3 regions of the Micromonospora lacuserhaii genome follow, and region 2 is predicted to be linked to each of the others. Evidence: riboswitches for the same ligand, from Rfam matches in the RefSeq annotation. Region 2 holds a riboswitch; each other region holds the start of a gene.
The links. Region 2 has a riboswitch for cyclic di-AMP ahead of V6U81_RS13395 (coiled-coil domain-containing protein). Riboswitches for the same ligand answer to the same signal wherever they lie in the genome.

Region 1 (4,084 bases), on a different contig from region 2:
GTGCTCCCGTCGCTGGGCGAGGAGACCGCCACCCTGCACTCGCTCGGCTCACTCTTCCCCGGCATGTCGGCGACCCGGACCGACCCGCCGGAGGTGGCGGCGGTGAAGGGTTCGCTGCGGATTCGCCGGGTGCTGGAACGGGCGGTGCGGGACGCCGTACCGGGTGGCCCGGACGAGCTGCGCCTGCTCTACCGGGGCACGCTGCTGCGGCTGGAGCGCCGTGAGCTGGACGGGATCCGGGACCGGGTGCTCTCCCGGGGGGCGCGGCGCAACGAGGTGCGTCGGGCCGGCTTCGACGCGGTACTCGGCGCGCTGTACGCCCAGGCCCGGCGGCTGATCGTCGCCCGCCTGCCGGAGCAGCCGGCCTTCGAGGACGAGATCATCGACCGGCCGGAGTTCCGGGAGTTCCTCAAGGCGTGGTGGCCCCGGCTGCACCCCCGGCACGTGCTGGGCTGGCTGGCCCGCCCGGAGCGGCTGCGCGGGTACGCCGGGGGCGTCCTGTCCCGGGCGGAGATCACCCTGCTCGGCGAGGCGTACCGGACGTTGGACAGCGAGGGGCTCACGGTGGCCGACATCGCCCTGCTGGACGAGCTGGACGCGATGCTGGGCAAGCCGGTGCGGCCGACGAAGCAGAAGCGCGACCCGTTCCAGCTGGCGGGCGGGGTACGGGAGCTGAGCACCTTCGGCGACCGGCAGCGTGCCGCCCGGGCGGCGGCCCGGGAACGTCCGGAGGACTACCGCGACTACGCGCACGTGGTGGTGGACGAGTCGCAGGACGTCTCGCCGATGCAGTGGCGGATGGTCGGCCGGCGGGGCCGGCTGGCGTCCTGGACGGTGGTCGGCGACCCGGCGCAGACCGCGTGGTCGGGCGACCCGGCGGAGCTGGACCGGTCCCGCGACCAGGCACTCGGCCGCCGCCGGCGGCACCGGTTCGTGCTCACCACCAACTACCGCAACTCCGCGGAGATCTTCGCGGTGGCGGCGGCGGAGATCCGGCGGCTGCACCCCGACCTGGCGCTGCCGACGGCGGTCCGCTCCACCGGGGTCGACCCGGTCGCGCTGACCGTCCCGGCGGCGGAGCTGCCAGCCGCGACGGTGGAGGCGGTGGAGACGCTGCTCGCCGAGGTCGAGGGGACGGTCGGGGTGATCACCCCGGTGCCGCGCCGGGACGAGGTGGCCGGCTGGCTGGCCGGTGGTACGGGCGGCGGCCGGCTCCAGGTGGTGACGAGCCTCCAGGCCAAGGGCATGGAGTACGACGGCGTGGTGCTGGTCTGCCCCAGCGAGATCCGCGCGGAGCCCTCGGGCGTGCGCACCCTCTACGTGGCCCTCTCCCGCGCCACCCAACGCCTGACCACCCTCGACCCCACCCCCTGACCCACCCCCACCCCACCCCAAGACCCATGCCCGGTCTGGGGTCAGGGTGGGTTGGATATATAGCGATGTGAGCATAGGTTGGGTCGGGTGCGCGGCGGGGACGGAAGGTGTGGGCGTGGGCGGAGGGCATGACCACAGCGGGGCGGTCACCAACGCCGCGCAGCGGCACCGGGGGCGACTCTGGGCGGCCTTCGGGCTGCTCGCCGCGCTCATGGTGGTCGAGGCGGTCACCGCCTTCGGCACCGGTTCGCTGGCCCTGCTCTCCGACGCCGGGCACATGTTCACCGACGTGCTCGGCATCGGGATGGCCCTCGCCGCCATCACCGCCACCCGGCTCGCCGACCGCGACCCGCAGCGCACCTTCGGGCTCTACCGGCTGGAGGTGCTCGCCGCGCTGGCCAACGCCGTGCTGCTCAGCGGGGTCGCGGTCTACGTCCTGATCGAGGCGGTACGCCGGTTCGGCAACCCGCCCGAGGTGGTCACCGGCCCGATGCTCGCGGTGGCGCTGCTCGGCCTGCTCGCCAACCTCGCCGCGTTCGCCCTGCTCCGCCCGGGCGCCAAGGAGAGCCTCAACCTGCGCGGGGCGTACCTGGAGGTGGTCGGGGACCTGCTCGGCTCGCTCGGCGTGATCGGCGCGGCGCTGCTCATCGCCGGCACCGGCTGGTGGTGGGCCGACCCGGCGGTGGCCGTGGCGATCGGCGTGTTCATCCTCCCCCGCACCTGGCGGCTCGGCCGGGCGGCGGTGCGCATCCTGGTCCAGGCCGCGCCGGAGCACCTCCAGGTGACCGCGGTGCACGATCGGCTGACCGCCGTCCCCGGCGTGGCCGAGGTACACGACCTGCACGTCTGGACGCTCACCTCCGGCATGGACGTGGCCTCCGCCCACCTGACCACCATCCCGGGCGCCGAGGTCGGGACGGTGCTCGCCGCCGCCCGCAGCGCCCTGCACGAGGACTTCCACATCGAGCACGCCACCCTGCAGATCGAGCCGGGCGCGTCGCCCGGCAGTTGCGGGCCGTCGCACTGGTAGTTAGCGGCTCCTTAAGATTTCCACCCGTTTTATTCTCTTGTCCCCGCTTCAACAGGTTTCCCTCGCGTACCGTGAGTCACGAAATGGGCGGATGTCACACCCGTACCGGTAGGCTCGGTCCCGGCCTCCGCCCGGCGGCGCCCATCGGCGCCGGCGGTGGCCGTCGCCTAATCGCCCTCGAGGCGAGCCGGGGAACCATGTTCGTGGGGTGCAGCCGCGTCAGCGGTAGGGATCTTCCGTCCCGAACCCGTCAGCTAACCCGGTCGGCGGCTGACGGAAGGACATGTGCATGCACGTACGACGCACCACCGCGCGGCTGCTGGCCGCGGTCGCCGCGACGCTCGCCCTGGGCGTGTCGTCCGCGCCGGTCGCCACGCCGGCCATGGCCGCACCCGGCACCGCCCAGCTCGCCGCCCCCGGCGACGACGACGAGGGCGGCAGCCCCGAGCTGCGGGCCCAGCTCGACGCGGCCAGCAAGGGCTGGCTCGACGCCCGGGCCGCGCTGGACCGCTCCACCAAGCGGCAGCAGGCGCTCACCGCCCAGCTCAAGACCGTCGAGGCGGAGCTGGGCGTGCGCAACGGCAAGGTCAGCGAGATCGCCGGCGTGGCGTACCGGACGGGCCGCCTCGGGCCGGTCACGGCGCTGCTCAGCAGCTCCTCCCCGGAGGGCTTCCTGGACCGGGCCGCGGCGCTGGAGACGGTCGCCGCCAACGAGGACCGGGAACTGCGCAACCTCATCCGGACCCGGGACGAGGCCACCCGGACGCGCGCCGCGATCGACCGCGAGGTCATCGAGGAGCGCCGACAGGTCACCGTGATGGCCAAGCGCAAGCAGCAGGCCGAGCGGGCGCTCGAGGTCGCCGCCGCCCAGAAGCCCGACCCGCCCGCCGCCGCCGACAGTGGCGGGTCCACCTCGGGTACGTCCACCGCGAACGCCAAGCCGGCGACCCGCAACCCCGACGGCTCCTGGCCGCCGGAGTCGTGCAGCATCGACGACCCGACGCCCGCCGACGGCTGCATCACCCCGCGGATGCTCAACGCGCTCCAGCAGGCCCAGGCCGCCGGCTTCAAGAGGTACGTCTCCTGCTACCGGCCCAGTGGCTCCGGCGAGCACCCCAAGGGGCGGGCCTGTGACTTCGCCGCCCAGGTCAGCGGCTTCGGCGGGGACGCCACCGGCGGGGACAGGACGTACGGCAACAACCTGGCCGCGTACTTCATCCGCAACGCCGACCGGCTCGGTGTGCTCTACGTGATCTGGTACCGGCAGATCTGGCTGCCCAGCAGCGGCTGGAAGTCGTACAGCGGGGCGGGCGGGGACCCGTCCAGCGACCACACCAACCACGTGCACCTGTCGGTGTACTGACCCGGGTACGCCGGTGGCCCGCCCCGGGCCACCGGCGTACGTCCCCGGCCGTACGCCGGATGTCGTCGCCCGGCCCACGACGGGCCGCTCCCGGCCGACGAGCATCGGGGACATGGTCAGACTCTCCCCCGACGCCCGCAAGACCCTGCTCACCCTGCACCTGGTGACCTCGCTGGGCTGGCTCGGCGCCGACCTGGTGCTGCTGACCCTCGGCGTCGCCGGGCTGCGTGGGGCCGACCCGGAGGTGGTCTACCCGGCGGCCGCGCTGCTCGTCACCTGGCTCTTCGCGCCGCTGAGCGTGCTGGTCTGGCTGGTCG
Region 2 (4,084 bases):
GGTGCAGGCGAGCAGCAGCAGCCGGGCCCACCACCCGGTCTCCGCCAGCTTCGCCGTCCGCACCCCACCACGCTAGCCGAACCCTCGTCCGGCAGCGGCCGACCCGGACGGGACCGGTCCGAGTCGAGCCACCCGCGACGGTCCTGGCTACCATTCGGCGACGATGACCCGCCGCCCACCGCCACCGTCGCCCCGCGCACCGCGCCGGGGCGGGCGCCCGTGGGCGGCATCAAGCGGCTGGGCGCGCCGCCGCTCGCGGTACGTGACGACGCCGGCACGCCGGGAGACACTCCGGTACGTGTCCCGGCGCGCGGGTCCCGCCGGTGAACCGACCGGCTGACTGACACGTACCCCGCCCCGGACCGTCAGGAGACTCGCCATGGGCGCCGACCACACCCGTCCCGCTCCGTCCACCCCACCCCGGGTGCGACGGATCCTCGTCGCGACGGTGGTACCGCTCTTCGTCATCACGGTCGTCGCCGCGCTGGCGCTCTGGCCACGGGACGTCCGGGAGCAGGACCGGGGCGGTGACGTGCCGCGCTCCCACGGCACGGTGACCCGGGTGGTGAGCGAGCCGTGCCCACCGACCCCGGAGGTCCCCGAGGGGACGCCGGGGATGGCCACCGGGCCGTGCGGCACGGTGACCGTCAGCGTCGAGCAGGGCCCGGACGCCGGGAAACGGGTCCAGACCCCGATGCCGGCCGGGCCGGGGGCCCCCACGGTGGCGGTCGGCGACGAGATCGTGCTGGTCAAGCTCACCGATCCGGCGGACCCGACGGCCAGCAGCTACAACATCGCCGAGCACCAGCGGGGCAAGCCACTGCTCTGGCTGGTGGCGCTCTTCGCGGCGGCGATCGTGGCGTTCGGCCGGCTGCGCGGGCTGGCGGCGCTGGCCGGCCTGGCCGCCAGCTTCGCGATCCTGCTGGCCTTCGTCGTCCCCGGCATCTCGGCGGGCGGTTCACCACTGCTGATCGCGATCACCGGCTCCGCACTGATCATGTTCGTGGTGCTGTACCTGACCCACGGGATCACCGCGCAGACCTCGGTCGCGGTGCTCGGCACGCTGGGCAGCCTGGTGCTGACCGGCGTGCTCGGCAGCCTGGCCACCGCCGCCACCCACCTGACCGGGTTCGGCAGCGAGGAGGCCACCACGCTGTCGATGTACCAGCGCGACGTGGACCTGCACGGCCTGCTCCTCGCCGGCATCATCATCGGTTCACTGGGCGTGCTGGACGACGTCACCGTCACCCAGGCGGCCACCGTGACCGAGCTGGCCCACGCCAACCCGGGGTTGTCCCGGTTGCAGCTCTACCGGGCGGCCACCCGCGTCGGTCGGGCGCACATCGCCTCCACGGTCAACACCATCGTGCTGGCGTACGCCGGCGCCTCGCTGCCGCTGCTGCTCCTGCTGACCGTGGACAGCCGGTCGGTGAGCGAGATCCTCACCAGCGAGTTCCTGGCTCAGGAGATCGTCCGCAGCGCGGTGGCGACGCTCGGCCTGGTGGCCGCCGTACCGCTGACCACCGGCCTGGCCGCGCTGGTCACCACCGCCGGCCGCGGGCCCGCCGGGGACACCGCGCCGGCGAGTGGCCCGGCGCCCACCCCTCGTCCCCCGGCCGACCGTGACTCCGCGCTCGAGGCGCTGAGCGCGCCACGGCACGCCGGCCCGTCCACCCCGGCCCCGGCTCGGTGGCCCGACCCGGAAAGGAGCACGGACACCGCATGGTGAGACTCCGCTGCGTGACCGACGACGACCCCCCGGCTGATAACCGCGTCACTGGTCACGGAACGCCATTGCGAAATAACGCTTTTAGTCGGGTTCTGGACGTAGATCCCCAGCACTCCTCTCGGGTAACCTCGCTGCCGGTCACCGCCGAAGGCGCGCACCGGCGCCTGCGGGACCACCGCCCAATCGCCGCAAGGCGAGCCGGGGAACCAGGTACCTGGGGTGCATCCGCGACAGCGGTAGGGGCCACTTCCGTCCCGAACCCGTCAGCTAACCCGGTCGGCGGTCGACGGAAGGGAACACTGTGACGGCACCCCTGCGCCGCTGGTTGACACCGGTGGTGGCCGTGCTCGCCGCCCTGGCCATCCTCGCCGGGCCGGCCGCCCCCGCGCTGGCCGCGCCCTCGACCCCGACCCCGTCGGGGCACGAGGAGGACGACGAGCCGAAGTTGCTGACCGACGTGATCGAGCTGCGCAACCGCGAGTACGCCAAGGCGAAGTCGCAGCTGGAGAAGTCGAAGAAGCGCCAACTCCAGCTCGCGCTCGAGGTGCGCCGGGCCGAGGACGAGCTGACGGCGCTGCGGCCGCAGGTGAGCCAGATCGCCGCGCAGTCCTACCGGACCGGCCGGATCGGCGCGGTCGCGATGCTGCTGGAGAGTGACGCTCCGGACTCGTTCGTCAAGCGCGCGTCCGCGCTGGACGAGCTGAACATGGTCAACGCCGAGAAGCTCAGCAGGGTCACCGCCGCCAGGAATCGTGCCCAGCAGGCCAAGCTGGCGCTCGACGGTGAGGTGCGCGTGCAGCAGAGGCTCGCCAACGCCATGGCCCGGGAGAGCCAGGAGGCGGAGAAGGCACTGGCGCTGGTCGGTGGCGAGGGCTTCACCGGCGGCCTGGTCGACGCAAAGTCGCCGGTGGCCCGGATCGGGCCGGGCCGGACGTCGGACGGCGGCTGGCTGCCCGAGTCGCGCACGGCGAACGACCCGACCACGTCGGGCATGATCACGCCGCGCACCCTGCACGCCTACAACGAGGTCCGCCGGGCGGGCTTCAAGCGGTTCGCCGGCTGCTACCGGCCGGGCGGGCCGTGGGAGCACCCCAAGGGCCGGGCCTGTGACTGGTCGTTGCAGAACAGCGGGTTCGCCCCCTGGCACAACAACGACACCCGGATGTACGGCAACAACCTCGCCGCGTTCCTGATCCGCAACGCGGACCGGCTCGGGATCTACTACGTCATCTGGAACCGGCAGATCTGGTTCCCGGCGACCGGGTGGAGGTCGTACAGCGGGCCGTCGAACCACACCGACCACGTGCACATGTCGCTGCTGTAGGCGCAGGTGTCACCGAGGGCCGTCCCGCCGGGTGCGGGGCGGCCCTCGTCGCGTACTCCGGGTCGGTCAGTGGGCGACGGCGGCCGCGCGGCCGCCGCGGCCGGTCTGGGCGGGTGCCGTGGCGGCCGGCACCGCGGCCACCGTGCGCACCTCGCCCGCGGACAGCCGGTACGACATGCCGACCACCGCGCACCGCCCGGCGGCCACCTCGGCGGCCAGCGCCGCGGAGCTGGCGAGCAGGTTCTCCACGGTGCGCGCGATGTGGATGTCGACGATCCCGTCGATGTCGTCGACGCCCTCCCGGGCCGCCCGGAGCAGGCTGGGCGCGACGGCGTCCACCACCGCCCGGAGGTGACCCGCCGGCGATGAGCCGGTACGGGCGGCGTCCCGGGCGGCCTGGACCGCGCCGCAGGAGTCGTGCCCGAGCACCACCACGAGCGGCGTGCCGAGGATGGTCACCGCGTACTCGACGCTGCCCAGCACCTCGGGGCCGGCGGTGTGCCCGGCGGTGCGGACCACGAAGAGGTCGCCGAGCCCGCGGTCGAAGATGATCTCGGCGGCGAGCCGGGAGTCGGAGCAGCCGACGATCACCGCGAAGGGGTCCTGCCCGTCCGCGACCGCCGTCCGGTGACCGGCGTCCTGGTTGGGATGGCGCGGCGCACCGGTGACGAAGCGGCGGTTTCCGGCGTGCAACTCGGCGAGCGCCTGGGTCGGAGTGGTCGGGGCCATTGCCTCACCTCGGTCTGTGATCGGCCTGGTCAGCCCGGCCGGCGACGGAGGCGGCCGCCCACCCACGGTCACACGCACCTCAACCTACGTCAAGGTATACGTGATTAAGATTTCTGCCTTTCCCCGGATCGGCCCGCTGCGGGGCAACGGCCGGAGCTCGGGCGGAGGCCAGGGCCGAAAACCCGAACGGCAGGTCATACGATGTCGGGCATGGCGACCACAGCGAACCAGAACGGGAGCACCCGCACCTGGACGTTCCTCACCAACCACGGGCATGTGCTGCTCGCCATCGCACGTAACCC
Region 3 (4,084 bases), on a different contig from region 2:
GGGCGGACAGCGAGTGGGCGGACGGCGAGTGGGCCCGCGGCGAGTGGGCCCGCGGCGGTTGGGCGCGCAGCGGGTTGGGCGCGCGGCGAGGGGCAAACGGCGGGTGGGCGGACGGCGAGTGGGCCCGCGGCGACTGGGTGGGCGGGCGGCGAGTTGGGTGGTCGGCGAGCGGGCGGCGCGGCGACACGCCGGCGGGCTGCGGGTGGGTCGCATCGGCGGTAGCGTGAACATCGTGCTTCCGGTCGCGCTCACCAGTCCCTTGTGGTGGGTGACGCGCTGGAGTTCCCGGCTGCTGACCAGCTTTGCCGTGGCGGTGGCGTTCTCGCTCGGTGGGTCGACCCTGCCCGACACCGTCGTACTCCCCGAGACCCTGCCGCCGATGGCGGCGCTCCCGGCTGCGGGTCCGCCCGGCGCCCCGGCTCTCGTGCCGGCGACGAGCACGGCGACCACCTGGGCGGGCCGGCCGGGCCACCTCGCCGGTGAGCTGCGCCAGCGGCATACCGACGCCCCCGTTCCGGCCACTGTGGGCTCGCCGACCCACGAACGCAGCCTCGGCGACGTGCACCCGGCCCTCGGGTGGCCCGGAGATTTGGCCGGTGCGCCTGCGGACCGGTCGGCCGCCGCGCCGGGTGGACCGACCGTGGCGGTAACGGCCCTCGCCAGGCTCTCCCCGGCCACTACGGGGCCGCGCGCGCCGCCCAGCTGAGCGCCGCGTCCAGCGACGACCCGCGACCATCCCTGCCACGAACCTCACCGCCGCACCAGCCCGGCAACGGCCCGGCCCCGACGGCCGCGTCCCGCCCCGCGGCCGCGTGTGGACTCCTCTCTCGCAGCTGCCCCCGTGAGGTGCCGACCATGAACACCGTGCTCTACCAGTTCCTGATCGAGGTCCCGACCGCCGCCGCCATCTGGTCCGCCCTGCTCGTGCTCGCCCTGACCGTGCTCACCGTCCTCGTCGCCCGTCCCGAGCGGGAGCGCCCGACCGAGGAGGCGCCCGCCGAGCCGCCGGCCGGCGACGCCGTGCTGGAAGTCGCCGACCTGCGTCGGTACGCCGACGAGGTCGCCGTCGCGGCGGCCGGCGCGGCGCAGACGGCTCGCCGTCGGCGGGAAGCCTGGCTGGCCGCCCAGGCGGAGGCCGACCGGGCCTGGACGGCGTACGACGAGGCGGAGGAGGCCGCCCGGCGCTTCGTCGGCGCCCGCGCGCTGGCGGCGCCGCGTACCCCGCGCACGCCCGCCGAGTACGCCGGCCGGGAGCGCTGGCTGCACCAGGCCGCGGTGGCCGCGCACTGGCGGGGTGAGCTGTCCCTGACCCAGCTGCGGGACGTCTTCGCACATCGGGACGGCTGGGACCCGCGCCGGCACCCGGTCGAGCAGGAGGTGCTGCTGGCCCGGGCGGTCCGCGAGGGGCGCCGGGAGGCGTACCGGTCGGCCACCGAGCGGGAGCGGTCGGCGTGGCGGGACGCGGAGCTGGCCGCCGAGTCGGCGCGGGCGCTCGCCACCGAGGCGTACGCGGCGGCCGAGCGGCTGCGGCCGACCCGGGTGCCGGCCCGTCGGGCGACGGCGGTGGTGGCGCCGACGGCGACCGCGGCGCGCTGGCGGCCGGCCCGGGTGGGCTGACCGGGGCCGAATTGTTACCCGAAATTCGGTGAGCCGGGTCACGTCCGCGCCGAACCGGTCATCCGGTAACAGCCGGTGACATCGACGCCGACGGTCTTCGGTGATTCTGGTAGCGACGTCCGATTGTCGCCCCATCGCGTCCGGATGGCGCACTGTCCCATCGAGCGACGCCAGTGCCGAAGTGCACCGGAAATTGCTCGCGCTGATCATGTTTACGCAGTTCAGAGCACTTGGCCGGGAGTGGACCCGCCAGTAATGTCGCCTCGGTCCGGTGCGGTTTCCGATCGCAAGAGGCGACGCCGCGCCGACCCGCTCAATCGTGAGATCACGAACCGGGGACCCACGCAGTTCTGGGGTGAATCCGCGGGCCACGGCCCGCGGTAGGGCGTTCTTCCCGCCCGAATCCGTCAGCTAACCCGGTAGGCGGTGTCGGAAGGAGTTCCCTTAGTGCAGCTCGACAACATTCCGCGGTTGTTCCTCCACCTCGGTAGCGGGGTGCCGTCGCCGGTCCGCTGCGCGGTCGCGCGCTGATTCCGGCATCCGCCCCGCCGTCCGGCATCGACCGGGCGGTCCCCCCGCCGAGCGGTCCCGCACCGAACCCGATCCCGCGCCTGGCCGACCGCCACGCGCCGATCCGGTGCGCCCGCCCCCGCCCCCGCACCGTGGAGGAACACTCGTGAAGCACCAGATGAAGCGGCAGTTGCGACGCCTCACCACCGAGCGCCCGTACCAGGTCGTCGCCGGCGCGGCCGCGGCCCTCGCGCTCGCCTCCGGTACCGCGGCCCTGGTCGCCGGCACCGACGACGCCCCCGCCCGGCAGCAGACCTCGGCCGCCGTGGCCGAGGCGGCCCCCCGCCTGAACGACGTCGCCACCCGCGCCGAGATGCGCGTCGCCACCACGCCGTCGGCCAGCCCCTCGGCGAGCCCGTCGGCGAGCGCCTCGCCGTCGGCCAGCGCCGCCAAGGCCAAGGCCAAGGCGAAGGCCACGGCGGACCCGGACCTGACCCGTACCGCGGCGCCGAAGCCGCCGTCGTCGAAGGTCCTCAGCTACGACTACGAGGCCCAGACCACCTACTACAACTGCGGCCCGGCGGCGGTGCGCAACGCGCTCAGCGCGACCGGCATCGACCGCACCCAGGACGACCTGGCCGTCCAGCTCGGCACCACCGAGATGGGCACCAACTCGGCGGAGGACACCACCCGGGTGCTCAACGCCGTGGTGAAGGGCGACCCGTACCGGACCCGGATGTTCGAGGGCACCCCGAGCTCGGCGCAGATCGACCGGCTCCAGGCCGACGTGGTCAAGGCGATCACCGACAAGCGGGGCGTGGTGGCCAACGTGGCGGGCACCGCCACCGACGTCGACGGCGGCTGGCACTCCTTCCCCGGCGGCCACTACATCGCCGTGGTGGGCTACAAGAACGACGGTCGTACCGTCCGGATCGCCGACTCGGCCGACCCGAGCCTGCCGGCGTACTGGATCAGCACCGTGGACCTGGCGAACTGGATCGCCACCCGCGGCTACTCCGCCTGACCCGCGCCGTACTCCGGGCGCCGGCTCCCCTCGGGGGCCGGCGCCCGGCGTCGTTCCCGGGTGTCGCGGGCCGGTGCCCGTCGATGGCACACTGCGCCCCATGACCGACGGATCGGGTCCCCGGCGCGTCCTGGTGCTGCTGCACGGGATGGGCGCCACGGGCGACGTCTGGCTGCCCTGGGCGCCACTGCTGGAGCACCGCTGGCCGGGCCGCTGGCTCGCGCCGGACCTGGCCGGTCACGGCTGGTCGCCGCCGCTGGCCGGGTACTCCTTCGCCGGCCTCGCCGAGCGGGTGGCCGCCGGGCTGGGCCCGGCCAGCGGATCGGCGGACGGTCGGTCGGGGGAGCGCCTGGTGGTCCTCGGGCACTCGCTCGGCGGGGTGGTCGCGCTGGCGCTGGCCGCCCGGGGCGCGGGCCTGCCGGTCGACGCCGTGGTCGGGCTCGGCATCAAGGCGGTCTGGTCGCCGGCCGAGCTGGCCAAGGCGCGCGAGCTGGCCGAGCGGCCGGTGAGCTGGTTCGCCACCCGGGACGAGGCCGCCCGCCGCTACCTGCGGGTCGCCGGCCTCGGTGGGCTCTTCGCCCCGGACCACCCGGTGGTCCACGCCGGCCTGCGCGCCGAGGACGGCCGGTGGCGCCTGGCCATGGACCCGGCCGCCTTCGCGGTCGGCGCCCCGGACCTGCCGGGCCTGCTCGCCGGCACCGACGTCCCGGTGCTGCTGGCCCGCGGCGAGCACGACCCGATGGTCAGCGACGACCAGTTGGCGGCGCTCGGGGTTCCCGTGGTCACGCTGCCGGGCCTCGGGCACAACGCGCACGTGGAGGACCCGGCGGCGGTGCTGGCCCTGCTCGACCGCTACCTCTGACGAGACGCGGAACCGCGCCGCCCCCGAGGGGACGACGCGGTTCCGGCGTGCGTGGTGGCGCTACCGCTTGC

Region 1: it holds a riboswitch for cyclic di-AMP, as region 2 does, so the genes downstream of both, V6U81_RS07120 (coiled-coil domain-containing protein) here and V6U81_RS13395 (coiled-coil domain-containing protein) in region 2, are expected to answer to the same signal.
Region 3: it holds a riboswitch for cyclic di-AMP, as region 2 does, so the genes downstream of both, V6U81_RS04710 (C39 family peptidase) here and V6U81_RS13395 (coiled-coil domain-containing protein) in region 2, are expected to answer to the same signal.

What each region holds. Positions count from the first base shown of each region.
Region 1 covers NZ_JBAKHO010000007.1:75,809-79,892, reverse strand. Annotated here, with positions in the region: gene V6U81_RS07130 (HelD family protein) at 1-1,374, shown strand, start outside; gene V6U81_RS07125 (cation diffusion facilitator family transporter) at 1,490-2,404, shown strand; cyclic di-AMP (ydaO/yuaA leader) riboswitch at 2,559-2,689, shown strand; gene V6U81_RS07120 (coiled-coil domain-containing protein) at 2,694-3,767, shown strand.
Region 2 covers NZ_JBAKHO010000015.1:108,325-112,408, forward strand. Annotated here, with positions in the region: gene V6U81_RS13385 (hypothetical protein) at 1-63, opposite strand, end outside; gene V6U81_RS13390 (YibE/F family protein) at 380-1,729, shown strand; cyclic di-AMP (ydaO/yuaA leader) riboswitch at 1,896-2,026, shown strand; gene V6U81_RS13395 (coiled-coil domain-containing protein) at 2,031-3,053, shown strand; gene V6U81_RS13400 (carbonic anhydrase) at 3,120-3,782, opposite strand; gene V6U81_RS13405 (helix-turn-helix transcriptional regulator) at 3,984-4,084, shown strand, end outside.
Region 3 covers NZ_JBAKHO010000004.1:211,189-215,272, reverse strand. Annotated here, with positions in the region: gene V6U81_RS04720 (hypothetical protein) at 269-706, shown strand; gene V6U81_RS04715 (hypothetical protein) at 856-1,617, shown strand; cyclic di-AMP (ydaO/yuaA leader) riboswitch at 1,918-2,058, shown strand; gene V6U81_RS04710 (C39 family peptidase) at 2,294-3,151, shown strand; gene V6U81_RS04705 (alpha/beta fold hydrolase) at 3,252-4,013, shown strand; gene V6U81_RS04700 (ABC transporter ATP-binding protein) at 4,074-4,084, opposite strand, start outside.